DNA from 2 places in the Waltera sp. genome. Region 2 is predicted to be linked to the other one. Evidence: riboswitches for the same ligand, from Rfam matches in the RefSeq annotation. Region 2 holds a riboswitch; the other holds the start of a gene.
The links. Region 2 has a riboswitch for FMN ahead of ribD (bifunctional diaminohydroxyphosphoribosylaminopyrimidine deaminase/5-amino-6-(5-phosphoribosylamino)uracil reductase RibD). Riboswitches for the same ligand answer to the same signal wherever they lie in the genome.

Region 1 (3,391 bases), on a different contig from region 2:
GCCTCATTCAGTTTTGCTGTACTTTTGCTGTTCTCTGTCATAGTACTGTTATAAGAAGCATTACTCTTATCCTGCTGTAAGGACGCCTCCTGCAGGCGCTGTTCCATCTGATCCATGTCGTAGGTCATCAGGACATCTCCTGCCTTGACGGCATCTCCGGCTGCCACATTGATCTCGCTTAATCTTCCGCTGACCGGAGCAAATAAAACGGTCTTTTCCTCACTGGCTACTTTTCCGCTGGTGCTGACATTTTCTTCGATGTCTCCGCGAAATGCATTAGTGGTGCTTACCATCACTCCAGCATTGCCGGAAAACGCACAGCTTACCATGCGTATCACGATCAGTACAATTATGATAGCCGCAATAATAACAGGTGCTTTTTTACGCTTTTTGCTTGGGTTCTTTGCCTTCTGTTCCTTTTTTGCTTCTTTTTGCTTTCTCTTTTCTGCTTTCTTCATTTCCTTGATTTTTTTAGCACTCAGTGCCTGTTCTGTTTTTTCCTGCTGTTCCATGATCCCTCACTTATGATCCTTTCTATATTCATTCATACTCTTATCTTTTCATAATTTGTTAGCCGTGACCGGTGGCATGGCATTGCATGTGAAAGATTTATTTTCCACTACGCTCCTGCTGTCTGCAGCTCCTCCACCGGAACGATCTGTCCGGAATCGGATTCCACTTTGCCGTCCTTGATCTTGATCACCCGTTTTGCCTGTGCCGCAATATCATTGTCATGGGTAATCAGGATGACTGTTCTTCCCTCATTATGTAAACCTTTCAGAATATCCATGATCTCTTTTGTGGAATTGGAGTCCAGATTGCCGGTAGGTTCATCCGCCAGGATCACCGGTGGTGCCTGAGCAATAGCTCGGGCAATGGCCACTCTCTGCTGTTGTCCTCCCGACATCTCCGAAGGCTTATGATCCATACGGTGTTCCAGTCCCACCTTTTTCAGTGCTTCTCTGGAAAGCTCCTGCCGTACACTTCTGGATACTCCCCGGTAGATCAGTGGCAGTTCTACATTTTCCACCGCAGTCAGATTGGGGATCAGATTGAATCCCTGGAAAATAAAGCCGATCTCCCGGTTGCGGATATCCGACAGTTCATCGTCTGTCAATGCGGATACATCCTGTCCATGGAGCCAATATTCTCCACTGGTGGGCACATCCAGGCATCCCAGCATATTCATCAGCGTGGACTTACCGCTTCCGGAATGTCCGATGATGGCCACAAATTCCTGTTCGTCGATGGTCAGGCTCACATGATCCAATGCCCGCACCTCATTTTCCCCAGGATTGTAAACCTTGCACACATCTTTGATCTCTACTAATGCACTCATTCCTCACATACTCCCATTTCATGATACATTTTCTGTGTATTCTTCATTGTGTCACTGTACTGTTTGCATAATACAATAATATCTATTGAGTGTCAACACATTTCTATAAGTATTTGCAACTATTCAGAGTCATGCAAAAGGAAAGCTCTGGAAGGGCGATTTTGCGCATGCGGTTCTGAATAGTTAGTACAGCTACTATAACAGGGAAATCCGAAAAAAATGTTGGGAAAATTCTAAAGATTTTCTATATTGACAATATGTTCACAAAGTGTTATATTCCATGCATAAGGTAAAGTTCTTCAGGGTTGGGTGCAATTCCCTACTGGCGGTAATAGGTCATCCTTAAGTCCGCGACCCGCAGATGCATTCTGCGGCTGATCCGGTGTGAATCCGGAACCAACAGTACAGTCTGGATGAAAGAAGACGTATCACTTATATTTTTTTGTGATACCCATGCCCCGGAAGCTTGTATTCCGGGGCTTTTTTTGAAGACTTTCCTTGATTTTCTCATAGGAAAGGAGTTCTGAAATGAACAAACTAATGCAAACTGTAACTGAAAATGTGGCCTATGTAGTCATCTTCCTAGCGGTCATCGTGGGGTGTTTCCTGGTGGCTGTGGTGCTGGAAAAGAGTGCCCAGAAGAAAAACGGAGTTTCTGAGCCGATCTTCAACACCAGAAAGCTTGCCATGATCGGTATGTTTTCCGCCATCGCCATGATCCTGCATGTGCTGGACTTCCCCATCTTTTTTGCCCCCGGCTTCTATAAAATGGACTTCAGTGAGCTGCCGATCTTAGTCGGTTCCTTTGCTTTCGGTCCCGTAGCAGGTGTCATGATGGAATTCGTGAAGATACTGCTGAAGCTGTGCATAAAAGGTACCTCTACCGCTTTCATCGGCGATCTGGCGAATTTCGTAGTGGGCTGCAGCCTGATCATCCCTGCCTCCGCTGTGTATTCCTTTAAGAAAACTAAGAAAAACGCCATCCTTGCCTGCATTGCCGGTACACTGGTCATGACGATATTCGGTACCGCATTCAATGCCGTATATCTGCTTCCCGCCTTCTCCAAGTTCTACGGAATGCCTCTGGATGCCATCCTGGCAATGGGTACCGAAGTCAATCCGCTGGCAAAGGAAGGCAGCATTGTAAGCTTCGTGGTGGCATGTGTGGCTCCCATGAATCTCATCAAGGGAACGCTGGTCTCTGTTGTGACACTGCTCATCTACAAGCCTTTAAGCCCTATTATCAAAACAGGTCATAAGGCATAATAAAGATCTATTTCACTTTTCGTATCGTTTGGTGTTATTGGTTATAAAATCATAAGAAGAAAGAGGAATAACATTTTGCTGTGTTATCCCTCTTTCTTCTTATGATAATACGATGTTGGGGTCAAAAGCCCCCGACTTTGATGCCTGCAGATTGTTCCGTGCTACGCATTCCCACTTCTCCGCTCCGCTTCGGTCCGTGCTAAACATGTGCCACTGGCACATAGCACCCTGCCCTCTATTCGCATATCGTGGGATTATCATCCCACTTTTATGCTCATATCGGGGCGGGTCATAACATTACTGCTTCTGGATCTTCATGGTCAGACCGATACGTTTCTTCGCCACATCCACAGTCAATACCTGCACATCCACAATATCTCCGACGCTGACAGCTTCCAGCGGATGCTTGATATAGCGGTCGGTGATCTGGGAGATGTGCACCAGTCCGTCCTGATGGACACCGATATCCACGAACACACCAAAGTCAATGACATTACGCACGGTTCCTTTCAGAATCATGCCGGGCTTTAAATCCTTCATATCCAGAACATCACTGCGCAGGATCGGCTTCGGCATATCGTCTCTGGGATCTCTGCCCGGCTTCTCCAGTTCCTTCAGGATATCTGTCAGCGTGATCTCGCCGATTCCCAGCTCTTCTGCCAGCAGTTTCTTATTCTTAATACGCTTTTCCAGTCCGGAAATATCTTTTGCATCATTTGATGCATTCTGTACTGCCGGTGCATTTTTCTTTGTAGAAGTTTCTGCAGAATTATCAAAGCTCACACC
Region 2 (3,391 bases):
GACGGAGACTCAGGAGAAAATACTAGATTGTATAGCAGAAGATAAATATATTTCGGTCAAAAAAATAGCAGACAGAATAGATATATCTAGGCGGACTGTTGAAAATAATATTAAAAAAATGAAAGAATCAGATATTGTGGTTCGTCATGGTTCACCGAAAAATGGGTATTGGGAGATTATAGAATAAACTGTAATTCTGAAAAAGTATATCAGCAAAAGTGTAAAGGAGTGAATGTATGTCAGAGTGGTTTTCCCTGAGCTTGTGAATAAAAATATACCAAAGCAGATTAACACTATTGTAAACAGAGACAGTAATCCGGAGGAACCTAGAGTGCTTGCACTTGAAGATTTAGTATCTGTTGCTACTTCTTCGCAAATTCAGTCCATTGACAAACCTCGGTAAAATAGCATAAGATAAAATGGACAGGGAGAGAAAAAGTGAAGCGGTAACGCGTAATTTATAGAATCAGAGGAGATGGAACATATGGCAAGACATAAGCTTGAGAATGAACTCATTGCAATCGAAGTGGAGGAACATGGGGCAGAATTAAAATCTCTGGTCCGTAAAAATACCGGAAAAGAATATATGTGGAAAGCTGATCCAAAATTCTGGGGACGCACCTCACCGGTACTGTTTCCGTTTGTTGGAGCGGTAAAAGACAAACAGTTTCGTACCAAAGGACAGACTTACACCATGGGACAGCACGGATTTGCCCGCGATATGGATTTTACGCTGGATTCTCAGACGGAGGATACGCTCTGGTTTGTATTAAAATCCAATGAGGAAACCATGGCAAAATATCCTTATGCGTTTACCCTTCGTATTGGATATCACATCGAGGAAAATAAGCTGGAAGTGCTCTGGCAGGTGGAAAATCCTTCGGAGGAAGAACTTCCGTTTTCGATTGGCGGGCATCCGGCATTCAATCGTCCGAAAAATTGTAAAATCCGCTTTGATGTAGCTGGTCCGCTTACAAGTACAACGATTGTGGATGGTCTGGTCGGAAACGGTACTGTGGATTATGAATTGAAAAATAGTTATCTGACAGTTACCGATCATCTGTTTGATGATGATGCCCTTGTGATTGAAAATCAGAATGTGCATGAAGTCTCTCTTTGTGACATGGAAGGAAATCCCTATCTGACCGTTACGATGGATGCTCCATTGTTTGGAGTCTGGTCACTGGCGGGAGCAGATGTACCGTTTATATGTGTAGAGCCATGGTATGGACGCTGTGACAGTGCTGATTTTACCGGAGATTTAAAAGATCGGGAGTGGGGAAATCTGATTGCACCGGGCGGTATCTGGAAAGCCCATTATACGGTGGAGGCAGTATAGAAAGCCAGAAAAATTCTCTTGACAGAAAAGGAAAGAAAGATTATAGTCTTATACATAGACAATTTTATAAAGATCTTCAGGGCAGGGTGCAATTCCCTACCGGTGGTATAGCCCACGAGCCGCAAGGCATGATTCGGTGAAACTCCGAAGCCGACAGTACAGTCTGGATGAAAGAAGATACCAAGCGCAGAGCCCGCACGGTTCTGCGCTTGTGGAGGCTGCTCTGGGATGCGTTTGCATTCTGGAGCTTTCTTTTTTGCACAAGGGTCCCTTGTGTCTTTTCGGCTTGCCCTGAACGGTTTTGTTCAGGGCTTTTTCTTTTGGAGGCGACACGATGAACGACAAAGAGTATATGCGTCTGGCTTTGCAGCTTGCAAAAAAAGGTTGCGGATGGACATCTCCCAACCCGATGGTGGGTGCCGTGGTCGTAAAAGAGGGCAGGACCATCGGACAGGGCTGGCACCAGAGATACGGTCAGGCTCATGCGGAGCGCAATGCGCTGGCATCCTGCACCGAAGATCCGCAGGGAGCGACCCTGTATGTGACATTGGAGCCGTGCTGCCATTACGGAAAGCAGCCGCCCTGCGTGGATGCGATTCTGGACGCGGGCATTCACCGGGTGGTCGTGGGTTCTGCTGACCCGAATCCGCTGGTGGCTGGAAAAGGAATTGCAATCCTGCGCGCACACGGCATAGATGTGACCGAAAATGTTCTGCAAGAGGAATGCGATGCGCTGAACAAGGTGTTCTTCCACTATATCACCACAAAACGCCCCTTCGTTTCCATGAAATACGCCATGACGATGGACGGAAAAATCGCCACATACACAGGCGCTTCCAAATGGATCACCGGGGAAATTGCCCGGAATCATGTTCAACGGCAGCGACACCGATTCCGCGGCATTATGGTGGGAGTCGGAACCATCCTAGCAGATGACCCACTGCTGACCTGCCGGATAGAGGGTGGCCGTGATCCCGTCCGGATCATCTGTGATACACATTTGCGGACACCGCTGCAATCCCAGATGGTCATGACCGCCAAACAGGTTCCGACCATTCTTGCGACCTGCTGCGGCGACCCGGAGAAGCAGGCGGCATATCAACAGGCCGGGTGCCGGGTCCTTTGTCTGGAAGCGCATTGCGGTCATGTGAATCTTCTGCAACTGATGGAACAGCTGGGGCAGGAGCAGATCGACAGCATTCTACTGGAAGGCGGCGGAACCTTGAACTGGTCTGCACTGGAAAGCGGCATCGTGCAGCAGGTACAGGCTTACATTGCCCCGAAGCTGTTCGGAGGAAGGGATGCCAAAGCACCCATTGAGGGTGCAGGTGTCCCGCTTCCGGATGCTGCATTCCGCCTGAAGAACAGCCGATTGGAACAGCTTGGCAAAGATTTCCTGATCGAAAGTGAGGTGGAGTACCCGTGTTTACCGGAATCGTGGAAGAAGTCGGAACAATAAAATCCATCAATCGGGGACAGCATTCCGCCGTACTGACTGTTCGTGCAAAAACGGTTCTGGAAGGAACCAGGATCGGCGACAGCATCGCCGTCAACGGCATCTGTCTGACCGTCAGGCAGCTCTTCCCGGATAGCTTTGCTGCGGATGTCATGCACGAGACCTTGAACCGCTCTGCACTTGCACAGCTCACCGTTGGAAGTGCTGTCAATCTGGAACGTGCCATGCCGGCCAACGGACGTTTTGGCGGACACATCGTAGCAGGCCATGTGGATGGCGTCGGACGCATTGCTAATATCCGAAAAGACGATACGGCTATCTGGTACATCATTCATGCAGATTCTGCGATCCTTCGCTATGTCGTTGAAAAAGGCTCTATCACAATAGACGGTATCAGCCTGACCGTGGCTGCGGTGGAACCTACGGGCTTTTCCGTGTCCACGATACCGCACACCGTCCGTCAGACGAACCTGAACCAACGGCACAAAGGGGATTTTGTCAATTTGGAAACCGATGTTGTTGGAAAATATATCGAGAGGCTGCTTCCATCAGAAACACCGAAGCAAAACACGCTCACAAAAGAAATGCTGCTGCGC

Region 1: linked by a shared signal. The riboswitch ahead of ACLTOH_RS13920 (ECF transporter S component) and the one ahead of ribD (bifunctional diaminohydroxyphosphoribosylaminopyrimidine deaminase/5-amino-6-(5-phosphoribosylamino)uracil reductase RibD) in region 2 are both predicted to bind FMN.

Annotation. Positions count from the first base shown of each region.
Region 1 is NZ_JBKVQF010000031.1:13,250-16,640, reverse strand. Features, by position in the region: gene ACLTOH_RS13930 (efflux RND transporter periplasmic adaptor subunit) at 1-512, opposite strand, end outside; gene ACLTOH_RS13925 (ABC transporter ATP-binding protein) at 620-1,339, opposite strand; FMN riboswitch at 1,631-1,768, shown strand; gene ACLTOH_RS13920 (ECF transporter S component) at 1,868-2,605, shown strand; partial or broken gene ACLTOH_RS13915 (hypothetical protein) at 2,718-2,994, shown strand; gene ACLTOH_RS13910 (Tex family protein) at 2,903-3,391, opposite strand, start outside.
Region 2 is NZ_JBKVQF010000034.1:2,777-6,167, reverse strand. Features, by position in the region: gene ACLTOH_RS14325 (RNA-binding domain-containing protein) at 1-187, shown strand, start outside; gene ACLTOH_RS14320 (aldose 1-epimerase family protein) at 485-1,339, shown strand; FMN riboswitch at 1,408-1,522, shown strand; gene ribD (bifunctional diaminohydroxyphosphoribosylaminopyrimidine deaminase/5-amino-6-(5-phosphoribosylamino)uracil reductase RibD) at 1,674-2,798, shown strand; gene ACLTOH_RS14310 (riboflavin synthase) at 2,762-3,391, shown strand, end outside.